DNA from 3 places in the Actinoplanes sp. G11-F43 genome. Region 3 is predicted to be linked to each of the others. Evidence: riboswitches for the same ligand, from Rfam matches in the RefSeq annotation. Region 3 holds a riboswitch; each other region holds the start of a gene.
The links. Region 3 has a riboswitch for cyclic di-AMP ahead of ACQ0O7_RS08100 (coiled-coil domain-containing protein). Riboswitches for the same ligand answer to the same signal wherever they lie in the genome.
Positions count from the first base shown of each region.

Region 1 (4,913 bases), on a different contig from region 3:
CAGCCGGAGGAACTCGGCGCCGAGGCGTTCAGGTTGTCGGTCATACAGGCCTACCGCCCCATCGTCGTCGATTCAGGAAGTCATGCCGGGCTCGCCGCGGCCAGCCTCTCGTTGCGGAGTTTCTCGCTCCACGTGTCGTCGAGCGGCGTGAGCCTATCCGCGCCGGTGGACCATTTCAGGAGCAGATCGGCGATGGCTGGGTTGCGGGCCAGCGCCGGGCCGTGCGAATACGTCCCGAGGATCTTGCCGGCCCAGGCGCCCTCGGTCTGACCGTCGTTGCCGATGCCCGCGGTGACCCGGGCCAGCGGTGCGGCGTGCTGGCCGACGTGGGTGCGGCCGCCGTGGTTCTCAAAACCGGTCAGCGCCGGCAGCCCCAGCCGGGGGTCGATGTCGCCGCGCAGCTCGCCCACCGCCCGGGTCTCACCCCGGTCCGAGTGGACGTCGAGCAGGCCCAGCCCGGCGCACTTCGCCCCCTTGGCGAAGAACGAGTGACCGAGCAACTGGTAACCCGCGCAGATCGACAATACCGCGGCGCCCTGGTGGACCGCCTGGTGCAGACCGCCGTCGGCGAGCAGGCGCTGGGCGGCCAGCGCCTGCGGGCCGTCCTCGCCACCGCCGATCAGGTAGATGTCGGCCGAGTTGGGCATCCGCTGATCCGAGCGGACCTCGTAGGTCTCCACCGGGATGCCCCGGGCCGCCGCCCGGGCGGCCAGGATCAGCAGGTTGCCGCGGTCGCCGTAGGTCGAGAGCAGATCGGGGTAGATCCACACGATCCGCAGGGCCTCAGTTGACACGGTCCAACTCCGCTCGGATGTCCTGGAACGCCGTGTAGTTGGCGATCACTTCGAGACGGCCGGGCGGCACGGACCGGAGCGCCTCGTCGAAAGTCTGTACGTGCCGGAACTGCACCTGGTTCACCTGGAGGCGGACGGCCAGGTCGTACGCCCGGTCCCCGGTGATCAGCACCGGCCGGTCGCGCAGCGGGGAGAAGTCGACGTCCCAGAGCCACGACGTGTCCAGCCCGTCGGGGTCCCGGGCGTTGATCGAGAGCAGTGTCGGCGCCTGGTCGGCCATGTCGAAGGCCTCCAGCCAGCTCGCCGGGTTCTTCGCCAGCAGCAGCCGGATGTTGCGGCCGTCCTTGTCCACCTGGGCGTAGCGCCCGGCGATCGACGCCACCCCGGCGAGCGGGCGCAGCGCCTCGATCGGGCGGACCCCGAACTCGGCGGCGACGGCCAGCGCGGTGGCCGCGTTGCCCACGTTGACCCGGCCGGGCAGCTGCAGCTTGACCAGGTGCCAGTCACCGCGCGGGTCGATCACACCCTCGTCCTCGACCACCCACTGCGGGCGCGGCCGGCGCAGCGGGCAGCCGGTGCACCACCAGTCGCCCTGGGCGCGCTCGATCGGGTGGCCGCTCTCCGGGCAGACGAACGAGTCGTCCAGCCAGCGCTGGCCGGCGCTGAACCAGGTGGCCTGCGGGCTGCCGCTGGCCGCCCACACCACCAGCGGGTCGTCGCAGTTGGCGACCACCTTGATCTCCGGGTGGGAGGCGAGCTTGGTCTTCCACATCTGCGCCATCATCGCCACCTCCTTCGCCCGGTCCAGCTGGTCGCGGGAGAGGTTGAGCAGCGCCACCACCTTGGGCTTGGTCTGGTCGATGACCTGGGCCAGGTAGTGCTCGTCCACCTCCAGCACGGCGAACGGGGTGTGCCCCTCCTTGGCCAGCGCCGAGGTGTGGCCGGTCGGCATGTTGGCGCCGTAACCGTTGGTGGCGACCCGGCCGAGGACCCCGACGGCGGCCGCGGTGAAGCGGGTCGTGGTGGTCTTGCCGTTGGTGCCGGAGACCAGCGCGACGGCGCGTCCGGCCGCGAGGTGGGCGAGCAGGTCGGGGTCGATCTTGAGGCCGATCCAGCCACCGATCACCGAACCGTCGCCGCGGCCCGCGGCCCTGGAGAGCGCCGCAGCGGTCTTCGACACCGAGGTCGCGACCTTGGCGATGAGAGGCATTCCGTCCGTCACGCCAGCGAGGGTACCGGACTCGAAGGTTACGTCGCGTTGCCAGACCATCAAGATCACGGCCTATTCGGAGTTTTCCCCGGTCCGGGCTTTTCGGACGTGGTGCTCAACTAATTGTGTGTTCTGATTCACCCGTAACCTTCGACTGCTTGTAGTGAACCGATCACTTTGCGTCGCGGCATTTGTTTTCCGGAGCTTACAAATTGGACATGAGCTTTTGTGTCGATTACCTAGGGTGATCGTCCTCATGCTGACGATCATGGGCCGAGTCGGGTACCAAGGATCAGCCGGCAGCACACCGCCGCCGGCCGCACCGGATCGGTTCACGCCGAGCCCTGCCCCGGGCCGGACGGTGCGACACAGCAAGCAAGCCGACAACCAAGGCAATCGGGGGCAGGGACGGGGGACCCATTCGCGGTCTCTCCCCGCGACTCGCTTCACGGCGAGCCGCACCCAGGGAGAAACCTTGGGGTGAAGCCGCCCACCCGCGGCCGGGCAAGCCCTTCCGCCCGAACCCGACAGCTAACCTCGCAGGCGTGCCGGAGGGAAATCTCTACCGTGCACGAACACAGTTCGAGCCGTCGCCGCCGCATGCCCGCATTCGGCCCCGGCACCGTCGCACTGTCTCTGGGTCTCTGCCTCTGTGCCGGCCAGTTGATCGCCGCCTCGCCCGCCGCGGCCGCGTCGACCACCGCCGTCACCCCGGTCGCCGCCTCGTCGGCCGCCGCGAAGGTCACCCCCAAGCTGGCCGCCACGACCAGCACCCGGAACCTCAAATGGGGTTCCACCCTCAAGGTCACCGCCAAGGTGATCGACCCGGCCACCGGCAAGGTCGCCAAGGGCACCGTCCGTCTCCAGGGCTACAGCAACGGCGCGTGGCGCAACCTGGACAGCGGCAAGGTCGGCAGCAAAGCGGTCACGCTGACGGCCAAGCCCAAGAGCACCCTCTACGTCCGGACCGTCTTCACCGGCTCCGGGTACAACCAGAAGGTGACCTCCAAGGTCAAGGTCAAGGTCGTCGCCAGTGGCGCCAAGATCCTCGCCGAGGCCAAGAAGCACAAGGGCGCGCTCTACAAGTACGGCGCGTCCGGCCCGAAGCGCTTCGACTGCTCCGGCTTCACCAAGTACGTGTACAAGAAGGCCGCCGGCAAGAAGCTGCCGCACAAGGCCAACTCGCAGCAGAAGTACGGCAAGTCGGTCGCCAAGAAGAACAAGAAGGTCGGCGACCTGATCATCTTCCGTAACGGCTCGTACGGCTACCACGCCGGTATCTATGCCGGCAACGGATACATGTACGACTCGCCGAGCACCGGCAAGCGCGTCGGCAAGCACAAGATCTGGAGCAAGAACTACGTCGTGAAGCGGCTGGTCGCCTGACCGTCGCGCAGCGGCACGTAGTTGAGCACTGTCGCGCAGCGTCTCTAGTGGGGACTGTCGCGCAGCGTCTCTAGTGGGGACTGTCGCGCAGCGTCTCTAGTAAGTAAGGAATAGCAACGCCTTCTGTGGGGCGTGACCCGGGCGCGGGTCACGCCCCACAGGCATGTCCGGGGGCTGCTTCAACACCCCGATCGGGTACGCGCCCCGAGGGTCCTGTCTCGACCCTCCGGCACTCCACTTTCCTCCCCGGGGTCGCTCCACTTTCCTCCACCCGAGCGTGGGCCCGGACTTTTCCGGGGGACAAGTCGGGGGATTTGCGACCTGGAGCGCTCGATGTCGGAAACTGGACGGAGTGGATCATGGTCCGGGCCCCCATTCCCCTCCACCGCCGTTGAGCTGCGACAACGTCTGCGAAAACGGCTCGGGAGTGGACGCGTTCGGGTTGCAGGTGGAGGGAAGTGGAGTAGAGTGGAGCGCAGTGGCAGGGCGGAGGAGCGACGCCGGACCTGCCGGCCCGAGTTGACACGGCGGTCCACTCCCTCCGCGATGGAGCGGTCGCCACGGCAAAGGGTGGGGGCCGATGTTCCTCGGCACGCACACTCCGCGCCTCGACGAGAAGGGCCGGCTGATCCTTCCGGCTAAGTTCCGTGATGAGCTGGCGGGAGGTGTCGTGATCACGAAGGGGCAGGAGCGCTGTCTTTACGTGTTCCCGATGCCGGAGTTCCAGCGCATCGCCGGTCAGCTACGTGAGGCTCCGGTCACCAACAAGGCCGCTCGGGCTTATAGCCGGGTGTTCTTCGCGAGTGCCCACGATGAAGTGCCCGACAAGCAGGGCCGGGTGACGATTCCGGTCCATTTGCGGGAGTATGCCAGTCTTGGTCGCGATCTAGTGGTGATCGGTGCGAGCACCCGGGTCGAGATCTGGGACAAGCAGTCCTGGGACGACTACCTCTCGGCGAGCGAGGAAGACTTCGCCGACATCGAGGAGGGGGTGCTGCCCGGCGGACTGTAGGGCGTGGCACTCGGTGGGCCGTCGGTTCGGCCCGGAAGCCACTCTCGCCGTACCTCGAGATCTCCAGCCGCTCCCGCTCCTGGCGCCTCTTCCCCGGCGCCAGGCGCGTGTCCGGGCCGGTTCGCCGGCGCGGGTCATGAGAGCGGATGGGGATCTGGCGGTACGGACGGGCGACCGGGCCGGACAGCAACATGGAACAGACGAGTGAGACGCGAGCCGGTACGGCATGGGGGTTTGACATGGGGGAGCCGCGAGGCACACACGTGCCGGTGCTGCTCGAGCGCTGCTTGGAACTGCTCGATCCCGCCCTCAGGCTGCCGGGTGCCGTCCACGTCGACTTCACGCTGGGTCTGGGCGGGCACGCCGAGGCGGTTCTGCAGCGGTACCCGGATGTCGTCCTGATCGGACTGGACCGGGACACCGAGGCGCTGGAGCACGCACGGCACCGGCTGATCCGGTTCGGTGACCGGGCGCACCTGATGCACGCCGTCTACGACGAGCTGCCGCGGGT
Region 1 covers NZ_JBNZCE010000002.1:112,768-117,680, forward strand. The annotation lists gene ACQ0O7_RS01375 (TVP38/TMEM64 family protein) at 1-44, opposite strand, end outside; gene ACQ0O7_RS01380 (type 1 glutamine amidotransferase) at 81-794, opposite strand; gene ACQ0O7_RS01385 (MurT ligase domain-containing protein) at 784-2,004, opposite strand; cyclic di-AMP (ydaO/yuaA leader) riboswitch at 2,373-2,565, shown strand; gene ACQ0O7_RS01390 (C40 family peptidase) at 2,605-3,390, shown strand; gene mraZ (division/cell wall cluster transcriptional repressor MraZ) at 3,971-4,402, shown strand; gene rsmH (16S rRNA (cytosine(1402)-N(4))-methyltransferase RsmH) at 4,549-4,913, shown strand, end outside.
Region 1: it holds a riboswitch for cyclic di-AMP, as region 3 does, so the genes downstream of both, ACQ0O7_RS01390 (C40 family peptidase) here and ACQ0O7_RS08100 (coiled-coil domain-containing protein) in region 3, are expected to answer to the same signal.

Region 2 (4,913 bases), on a different contig from region 3:
TGGCCGCCTCGTTCGCCGCACCGCGCGCGTCGCCACCGAAGTGGACGAAGTAGTTCAGCACGTTGAAGCTGGCGACCTTGATGTCCCCGCCGACGTTGACCGGGGCGCTGGTCCGCGGGTTGGTCGCGGCGAACGTGGTGCCCGGGGCCGCCGGTTCGGCCGGCTGGAGGCGCCACTCGCTGAAACCGTAGGCCAGCACGCTCGGGCCGAACTTCTGGACCGAGTCACCGACCCGCAGCGGCTTGTCCTTGGCCATGTACGCCGGGGGCAGGCCGGCCTCGGCCAGGTTGGTGGTCCGGCCGTCGTCGACGAGGATCCGGCCGGCCTTGTTGGCGGCCTTGCGCTCCAGGGCGGCGGGGCTGCCGGGCCGGGCCACGTCGGTGGGGATCCGGGCCGGGGTGTCGCCGGCCGCGAGGACGACCTCGCCGTACCGGTTGGTGTTGTAGACCTCGGAGACCGTGAAGGTTCCGGCCGGGGCGACCAGCATGCCCTCGGCGGACTCCCGGGCCTCGTCGGACAGCGGCAGGGTCAGCGGGACCGGGGTGGGCAGGGTGGCGCCGGTGGCGCAGACCGCCACGTCGGCCTTCGCGCCGATGGTGATCTGGGTGAGCGAGTTGTACTCGCTGACCGTGCCGGCCACCTTGACCGTGTCACCGATGGCCACCGACGGGTGGTTGGCGGCGTTGTTGGTCAGGTAGACGAAGATCGCCTCGGAGGGGGTGCCCGCGGCGACCGGACGGTCCCCACCGCTGCCCGCCGTCTGGATGTAGATGCCGTTGTAGCCACCGGTGCGGTGGTCGGCGGTGACCACGCCCTCGACGGTGACCACCTGACCGGCCAGCGGCGTCGCCGAACCGGTGCCCTGCACCTGGGCGATCGTGTGGGTGACGGCGGTCTCGCAGCCGGCGCCGGGCTCGCCCGGCTCCTCCGGCTCCTCGGGGGTGGCCGGCGCGGTGTTGACCTTGCCGAAGCTGTTCGCCGCCGGCCCGGTCCACTTGCCGTCGATCTTCTGCAGTGAGTGGCCGGCCGGCGAGGAGCCGGTCTGGGCCACTCCGATGTCGACGCTGAGCCGGCCCGCGGCCGGGCCGTTCGTCGCGGTGAAGGTGCCCTCGTAGCTGATGAACTCGCTGACCGTGCCGTCCGGCTGCACCAGCGCGACGCCGTCCGGGTCACCGTTCTGCAGACCGTTGACCGGGTATTCGGTGACGACCACACCGGACGACGGGACCACACCGCTGAGCGTCGTGGTCGGGTTGTAGGTGACGCCGCCGGTCCCGTTGTAGAGGTAGATCTTCCAGCCACTCAGGTCATAGCCGACCGGGGCCTGGATCTCGATCGCCTCGCCGGTGTCGGCACCGGCGTTGTCGTAGTGGATCTCGCTGATGAACGGCACATCGGTGGCCGCGGAAACCGGGCCGGTGAGGCTGAGACCAAGCGCGGTCGCCATGACGGCAGCACCCAGCGCACGGAACCCGGCAGGGCTCGGTACGGGGATGGACCGTCCGGCGACACCCACGCTGCGTATGTAGGAACGCATCGAGGTGGACCCTCCGAACGAAGTAGATCCGCCGGAGCGTAGGTAGTTCGGGTGACGAAAGACAATCGGATAGGTAACGGAAAGGTCATGCCCTGCACATTGGAGTGAGGATTTTCCCGCCGTTCATTGTTCGCTTTTGTACGGTCGCCGAAATGTAGATCCACCGACACGCCCCGGAAAACTTCCCGCGCGGAATGGTATGCCGATGACGAAATCGGTCAACCGGCACGGATCGGCGGATCAGGCCACATCGAGTACGTCAACCTCCGGAGCCGAGCCGTCCTGGTACCCTCAGCACAGATCAGCATGGGCTCGTAGCTCAGTGGATAGAGCAACCGCCTCCTAAGCGGTAGGTCGCGCGTTCAAGTCGCGCCGGGCCCACCATGCGCGCACCGGCCGCCCCGCACTCGCGGAGCGGCCGGCCGGCTTCGCTCAGAGCTTCAGGCGCTGCCCCACCACCAGCCGGTGCGGGCTGCGCAGGGTGCCGGCGTTGGCCCGGTAGAGCGCCTTCCACCCACCCCGCACGTCGTACCGGTCGGCGATCCCGGCCAGGGTGTCGCCGCGGCGGACCACGTACGAGCCGTTCGAGGCCTTGCGGACGTGCGAGGTGCGCTTCTTGGCCCGGGAGGCGGGCTGGTAGCCGTGCCGGCGCCCGCAGGTCGGCCACGCGCCGATGCCCTGCCCGCGCAGCACCCGCTCGGCGATGCGGATCTGCTCCGACTTGCTGGCCCGGTTGGCGGTGCTGGCGTACCGGCCGCCGCCGTACGCCCGCCAGGTGCCATGGCTGAACTGCAGGCCGCCGTAGTAGCCGTTGCCGGTGTTGATGCGCCAGTTGCCACCGGATTCGCAGCGCGCGATCGCGTCCCAGTTGATGTCGGCGGGAACGGCCGAGGCCGGCCCGGACAGCACGGCGCTTCCGGCGACACACGCGATCGTCAGTCCGATGACGCGCTTCAACTGTGCACTTGTCTGAACCATGAGCTTTCTCCTCCACGCCTGCGAGGTCAGCTGTCGGGTTCGGGCAGAGGTGCCCGGCCGCGCGTGGCGGCTTCACCCCGAGGCGCCGTAGCGCCGAGGAACGTGTGGGTCCCCCGCTCCGTGCCTGTTTCGTGTAGATCCGCGACCGGCGGCAGGACTCGGCGTTACCGGTCGGCGGTGCCCGCGTGGTGCGGGCCGTCGCAATGGAGTTGTTGGTCACAAATTAGCTGCTTTGATCTTCCTTTGTGTGGATAACGTGCTGATCCCGGCGCGCCGCGCCGGGTACCCAACCCTCCACGGAGGGTGCACAATCGGCAGCCATGAGCGATCGACAGCGCGAGTTCGACGTGATCGTCTACGGTGCCTCGGGTTTCGTCGGAGCGCTGGTGGCGAAGCATCTGGCCGGCAGCGCCCCGGAGGGCACCCGGCTCGCGCTGGCCGGCCGGTCCGCGCAGCGACTGGAACGGCTCGGCCTGAAACTGCCCATCGTGGTCGCCGACGCGCACGACACCGGGGCCCTGACCACGATGGCCGCCCGGACCCGGGTGGTGGTGACCACCGTGGGGCCGTACGCGAAGTTCGGCCGGGCACTGGCCCGCGCCTGCGCCGAGACCGGCACCGACTACGTGGATCTGACCGGTGAGGTGCTGTTCGCCCGGGACAGCATCGACGACAACCATGAGACCGCCCGGCGCACCGGTGCACGGATCGTGCACTCCTGCGGCTTCGATTCGATCCCGTCCGATATCGGGGTGCACGTCCTGCATGAGCGGGTCCGCGCCGACGGCGCCGGCGAACTCACCGACACCACACTGGTCGTGACCAGCATGCGCGGCGGGATCAGCGGCGGCACCATCGACTCGATGCGGCACCAGATCGACGAGATGAAACGGGACCGGCGGCTGCGGCGGATCGGCGCCAGCCCGTACTCGCTGAGCCCCGACCGGGAGGCCGAACCCGACCTGGGCCGCCAGCCGGACATGCTCACCCTGCCCGGCTCCGCGGTGCACCCGACACTGCGCGGGCATCTGGCGCCGTTCGTGATGGCCTCCTACAACACCCGGGTGGTGCGCCGGAGCAACGCGCTGCGCGGGTGGGCGTACGGCCGCGGGTTCCGCTACCGCGAGGTGATGAGCGTCGGCACCTCCGCCGCCTCCCCGGTCCTCGCCCGGGCCACCAAGATCCTGATGACCGGCCTGGTCGTCGGCCTGACCGTGCCGCCGGTCCGGTTCGTGCTGGACCGGCTCCTGCCCGCCCCCGGCACCGGCCCGGACGAGGCCACCCGCCGCAATGGACACTTCACCGTGGACATCTTCGCCACCACCACGACCGGGGCGCGCTACCGCTCCCGGGTCCGGGCCGAAGGCGATCCCGGGTATGCCGCGACGGCTGTCATGCTCGGCGAATCCGCCCTGGCCCTGGCCCTGGACCGGGATCGTCTGCCGGAGTCCGACGGTGGGGTGCTGACCCCGGCCACCGGCATCGGCGACGCCCTCGTCGACCGGCTGCGCGCCGCCGGATTGGAGATCACCGCTGGTGAGGCCTAACCCGAAACGGCCGAAAGCGGTATCAAGGATCTGACCCGGATCGCATCGAAGACCACTAGCACTAAAGGTGCAATTACCGGCACGATTCAGGGGTGACCGTCAGCCCGCTGCCCTACCCGCTGAGGCTGACGGGGGACGGCATCGTCCTGCGCGAGTGGCGCTGGGAGGATCTCGACGATCTGGTGGCGCTGCTGGACGAGCCGGACATCGCCCGCTGGACACTGCGGCCGTCGCCGTTCGACGTGGAGGCCGGGCTGGCCTATCTGCGGCGTGCCCACCGGGGCCGGCTCGACGGCAGCCGGATCCAGCTCGCGATCACCACCGACGGCGGCCGGCCGCTCGGTGAGGTGCTGCTCTTCAACGTGCGGGCCGACGCCCACGAGGCCGAGCTGGGCTATCTGGTCGGCCTGCCCTTTCGCCGCCGCGGCCTGGCCTCGGCGGCACTCTCCCTGCTCACCGCGTTCGCGATGGACAACCTGCGGCTGCGCCGGCTGCTGCTGCGGATCGACCGGGGCAACACCGCGAGCACGTCGGTGGCCCGTCGCTGCGGGTACCGCCCGGCCGCCGAGCCGGCGATCCAGCAGACCGGGCCGTACGGTCCGGTGCACCTGGACACCTGGGAGTACGTGGAGGGGCGCGCCGACACCCGCGACGATCGCCGGAGGAACGTCGCCTCGCGGCGGTACGGTCGGCGGTGAGGGGGTGTCCGACCATGATCGAGGTGGATCGCGAGCGGGTGATGGCCTACCGGGTCGCCGCGCAGGGGCTGGCCGGACGCACCGGTGACCGGCCCGCCGACCTGCCGCTGCTCGACCTGGGTGTGCAGGAGTACACACCTGGCTCCCCCCACG
Region 2 covers NZ_JBNZCE010000004.1:35,047-39,959, reverse strand. The annotation lists gene ACQ0O7_RS03950 (ExeM/NucH family extracellular endonuclease) at 1-1,447, opposite strand, end outside; tRNA gene ACQ0O7_RS03945 (tRNA-Arg) at 1,846-1,921, shown strand; gene ACQ0O7_RS03940 (transglycosylase family protein) at 1,970-2,515, opposite strand; cyclic di-AMP (ydaO/yuaA leader) riboswitch at 2,516-2,689, opposite strand; gene ACQ0O7_RS03935 (saccharopine dehydrogenase family protein) at 2,836-4,062, shown strand; gene ACQ0O7_RS03930 (GNAT family N-acetyltransferase) at 4,155-4,760, shown strand; gene ACQ0O7_RS03925 (DNA glycosylase AlkZ-like family protein) at 4,775-4,913, shown strand, end outside.
Region 2: it holds a riboswitch for cyclic di-AMP, as region 3 does, so the genes downstream of both, ACQ0O7_RS03940 (transglycosylase family protein) here and ACQ0O7_RS08100 (coiled-coil domain-containing protein) in region 3, are expected to answer to the same signal.

Region 3 (4,913 bases):
ATCCTGGTGCACAAGACCAAGGCCAGCGATCTGCGGATGGCCGCGGCGATGGAGCACCTGGTGGAGACGCCGGGCCGGCACGCCATCACCACCGAGGGCCACCCGGACTGGCTGCGCACCACGGTGGCCTGCCGGCTGGAGCCCGGCCAGACGCTGCGGGTGGTCAAGCTGGCCGCCTACGGCTGGTCCAGCATGCGCTCGCTGCCGGCCCTGCGCGACCAGGTCGGCGCGGCTCTGGCCAGCGCCCGGCTGGACGGCTGGGACGGCCTGGTCCAGCAGCAGGAGGACTACCTGGACGCGTTCTGGGACCACTCCGACGTCAAGGTCGAGGGTGACCCGGAGGTCCAGCAGGCGGTCCGCTTCGGCCTCTTCCACACGTTGCAGGCCGGCGCCCGGGCCGAGCAGCGCCCGATCGGCTCCAAGGGCCTGACCGGACCGGGGTACGACGGCCACACCTTCTGGGACGCCGAGACCTTCGTGCTGCCCGCCCTGACCTACACCCAGCCGTCCGCGGCGGCCGACGTGCTGCGCTGGCGGCACTCGACCCTGGACCTGGCCCGGGAGCGGGCGCAGACGCTCGGTCTGCAGGGCGCGGCGTTCCCGTGGCGGACCATCCGCGGTCAGGAGTGCTCCGGGTACTGGCCGGCCGGCACCGCGGGCTTCCACATCGCCGCCGACATCGCCGACGCGGTCCGCCGGTACGTGCAGGCCACCGGCGACTACGACTTCGAGCGTGAGGTCGGCCTGGAGCTGCTGGTGGAGACCGCGCGGCTGTGGCGTTCGCTGGGGCACCACGACCGGCACGGGCGCTTCCACATCGACGGTGTCACCGGTCCGGACGAGTACACCGCCATCGTGAACGACAACATCTACACCAACCTGATGGCGCAGCAGAACCTGATGACCGCGGTCGAGGCCTGCAAGCGGCATCCGGACCTGGCCCGCAAGCTGGGTGTGGACGACGAGGAGACGGCGTCGTGGCGGGACGCGGCGGCTGCCGTGCACCTGCCGTACGACAAGGAACTGGGTGTGCACCAGCAGTGCGAGGGCTTCACCCGGCTGCAGGAGTGGGACTTCGAGAACACCCCGCCGGAGGGGTACCCGCTGCTGCTCAACTACCCGTACTTCGACCTGTACCGCAAGCAGGTCATCAAGCAGGCCGACATCGTGATGGCGATGTACATCCGGGGTGACGCGTTCACGCCGGAGGAGAAGGTGCGCAACTTCGCCTACTACGACGCCCGGACCGTCCGGGACTCGTCGCTGTCCGCCTGCATCCAGGCCGTCCTGGCGGCCGAGACCGGGCACCTGGAGCTGGCCCACGACTATCTGGGCGAGGCCGCCCTGATGGACCTGCACGACCTGCACCAGAACGCGCGGGACGGCGTGCACGTGGCGTCGCTGGCCGGCACCTGGATCTCGCTGGTCGCCGGGCTGGGCGGCATGCGGGACTTCAACGGCCAGCTCAGCTTCGCGCCGCGGCTGCCCAGCCGGATCAACAACCTGGAGTTCTCGCTGCTCTGGCGGGAGCTGCGGCTGCGGGTGAGCGTCACTGCGGACGAGGTGACCTACTCGCTGCGCAACGGTGGCGGGCAGGCCCGGCTGACCCTGCTGCACCACGGTAAGGAGATCGAGGTCACCCAGGTCCGCCCGGTGACCATGCCGATCCCCGCCGCGGTGCCGGCCGGCCCGGCGCCGGTCCAGCCGCACGGCCGGGCCCCGGTCCGCCGCGCGGTGCACTGACCGACCACAAGGAAAACGCCCCCGCTCTCGTGGAAGAGGGCGGGGGCGCTTTTCTACGTGTCGTTACAGCATGGAGACGTGTACGTGGTCGGTGTGATCACTGACACCGTGGTACGCCTTCCAGCCCGACGCCGGGAACCAGATCTGCTTGTACCAGATCACGTAGTAGATCCCGAGTGCGTCGGCGTTCCGTACCAGGAACGCGGTGAGGTTGTTGCCGTACTTCATCTCCTTGGTGCTGTCCGCCGAGGAGAATCCGCTCTTCTGCAACGACCAGTCACAGGCCCGGCCCTTGGGGTGCTCGAACGGCCCGCCGGTGCGGAAGCACCCGACGAACATGTCGAAGCCGGCCTTCTTGGTCTCTTTGTACATGTTCAGCGTGCGCTTGGTGATGCAACCGCTGGTGGTGGGGTCCTTCTCGGTGCATCCCTCGGCGGAGAAGCCCCCGCTGGAGTTGCGCGGCGCGGCCTTCGCCTTGTCCGACTTGGCGTCCACCAGGCCCTGGTTGACGGTCTGGTTGATGCCGGTGCTGGCGCCGACCAGGTCGAGCTGCTTCTCGGCCGATTCCTTCTGCTTCGCCAGGACGTCGAGCTGCTGCTTCTCGTTCTTGAGTTCGGCGTCGAGAGCCGCCTTCTTGCTGGTGACCTCTTCGATCACCGCGTTGAGCTCGCTCAGCTTCTTGTCGTGCAGCGTGTTGATCTCCTCGAGCGAGACCGCCTTGCTCAGGAAGTCGTCCGAGGAGCTGCTGTCCAGCAGGAAGGTGACGGTGCTCAGGTTGCCGGTCAGGTACTGCTGACGGGCGATCGAGTTGACCTCGGGGATCAGCACGTCCCGGCGGGACTCGGCCGCCTTGATCTCGCCGGCCAGCTTCTTCTGGTTCTTGGTGGAGGCGGCCACGGCCGCCTTCGCGGAGACGAAACGCCGGTTGGTCGACTCCATCAGGCTCGACATGAGCCCGTCCGACTTCGTCTCCGAAGACGGCGCCGGGTTCTCGTCACCGGGTTCCGCGGACGCGGGCGAGGCCGGTGCCAGGAGCATCGCGGCGGTCACCAGCGGTGCCAGGGCAAGTATCAGCCACCGGCGGGGACTTGCTGTCATCAACAGTTCCTTCCGTGACTCCGCCGACCGAGTTAGCTGACGGGTTCGGGACGGAAGCAATCCCTACCGCAACTGCGGATACACCCCAGTGACCTGGTTCCCCGGTTCGTCTCGCGACGATTGGGCGGTGGCCTGCCGGCAACTCGGGGGCGGTGCCGTCCTGGCAGGACCGGCGGCCAGTTTACCCGAGATATCGCCATGGATCAGGCCCCGGTGAGGGCCAATGCCGTTACTGTCCACTGACTATCCGTAATTGCTGTCACGGCGTGTATCGGGGCAAATGCAACGCGTACCAGAACTGTCGATACTTGGATCGAGTGGGTATGGTCGTGGCGGTTCCCGCGCGGGAACCGCCGCCTAATCGTCATCAATGACGAGCCGGGGATCCATTTGTTCTCCGGGGTGAATCCGCGCACAGCGGTAGGGATTTCCTTCGTCCCGAACCCGTCAGCTAACCCGGTCGGCGGCCGACGGAAGGAAATGCCTGTGCAGCAGAACACTGCGCGGCGATTAGCGGCATTGATGGCGCTGCTCGTCGCCGCGTGCGGACTGGCCTACGCCCCCACGGCGGCCTCCGCGGCCCCCATCCTCACCGCCCCCGGCGACTCCGGAGACGACGGCGAGGGCGGCTCCAAGTCCCTCATCGAGCAGCTCGAGAAGGCCTCCAGCGGCTACGTCAAGGCCCAGAAGAAGCTCAAGGCCTCCAAGGAGCAGCAGGTCAAGCTGGCCGCCGAGATCAAGCGGCTGGACGCCGAGGTGGGCCCCAAGCAGAAGACCCTCGACCTGCTGGCGACCCAGGCCTACACGGCCGGCCGCGCCGGGCCGATGGCCACCCTGCTCGGCTCCGACTCGGCCGAGGGCTTCCTCGGGCGGGCCGAGACCCTGGCGCTGGTGGCGACCGACCAGAACCGGGCGATCCAGGACATCAAGACCACCCTGGACACCCAGCAGAAGGCCAAGACGGCTCTCGACGTCACCATCAAGGACCAGAGCAAGCAGGTCACCGTGATGGCGAAGCAGAAGCAGAACGCCGAGGCCGCGCTGAAGAAGGCGAACCAGGGCGCCGCGGCGGGCAGTTCCTCCGACGGCGGTGGCAGTGCCTCCGCCCAGCCGGCTCCCGGCAATCTCGGGTCGGGTTGCACCGAGACCGACCCGACCGGCACCGGCGGCTGCCTCACCCCGCGCACCCTGCACGCGCTGAAGCAGGCCAAGTCCGCCGGGTTCACCCGATTCACCAAGTGCTGGCGCACCCAGAACAGCGGTGAGCACCCCAAGGGCCGGGCCTGTGACTTCTCCTCCGAGAAGGGCACCTTCGGCGGCGACGCCACCGGTGCGGACAAGCGCTATGGCGACAACCTGGCGAACTACTTCATCAACAACGCCGGCAAGCTCGATGTGCTCTACGTGATCTGGTACCGCCGGATCTGGCTACCGAGCAGTGGCTGGCGGGCCTACAGCGGGGCGGGCGGCGACCCGTCCAGCGACCACACCAACCACGTGCATCTGTCGATCGACGGCTGACCGCACGCGCCGGCGGCTACGAGGCCTATCACCTGCGGGTGTAGGCCTCGTACTCTTTCATCACGTCGGCGGTCGGGCCGTCGGCGCGGATCGTGCCGGCCTCCAGCCAGATGCACCTGTCGCAGGTGTCCCGGATCGACTGTTCGCTGTGGCTGACCAGGAACACCGTGCCCGCCTGGCCGCGCAGCTCACGGACCCGCTGCTCGCTGCGCTTGCGGAATTTGGCGTCGCCGGTGGCCAGCGCCTCGTCGATCAGCAGCACGTCGTGCTGCTTCGCGGCGGCGATGGAGAACCGCAGCCGGGCGCCCATGCCGGAGGAGTAGGTCCGCATCGGCAGCGACGAGAAGTCGCCCTTGTCGTTGATGCCGGAGAAGTCGATGATCTCCTGCTTCTTCGCCGCCACCTCGGCCGGCGACATGCCCATCGCCAGGCAGCCCAGCTCCACGTTGCGGTCGCCGGGCAGCTCGTTCATCAGGGCCGCGTTGACACCGAGCAGCGACGGCTGGCCGGACGCGTAGATCGCGCCCTTGGAGACCGGCAGCAGCCCGGCC
Region 3 covers NZ_JBNZCE010000006.1:160,596-165,508, forward strand. The annotation lists gene ACQ0O7_RS08095 (glycoside hydrolase family 65 protein) at 1-1,743, shown strand, start outside; gene ACQ0O7_RS08100 (coiled-coil domain-containing protein) at 1,807-2,841, opposite strand; cyclic di-AMP (ydaO/yuaA leader) riboswitch at 2,846-2,978, opposite strand; cyclic di-AMP (ydaO/yuaA leader) riboswitch at 3,186-3,323, shown strand; gene ACQ0O7_RS08105 (coiled-coil domain-containing protein) at 3,322-4,362, shown strand; gene ACQ0O7_RS08110 (ABC transporter ATP-binding protein) at 4,391-4,913, opposite strand, start outside.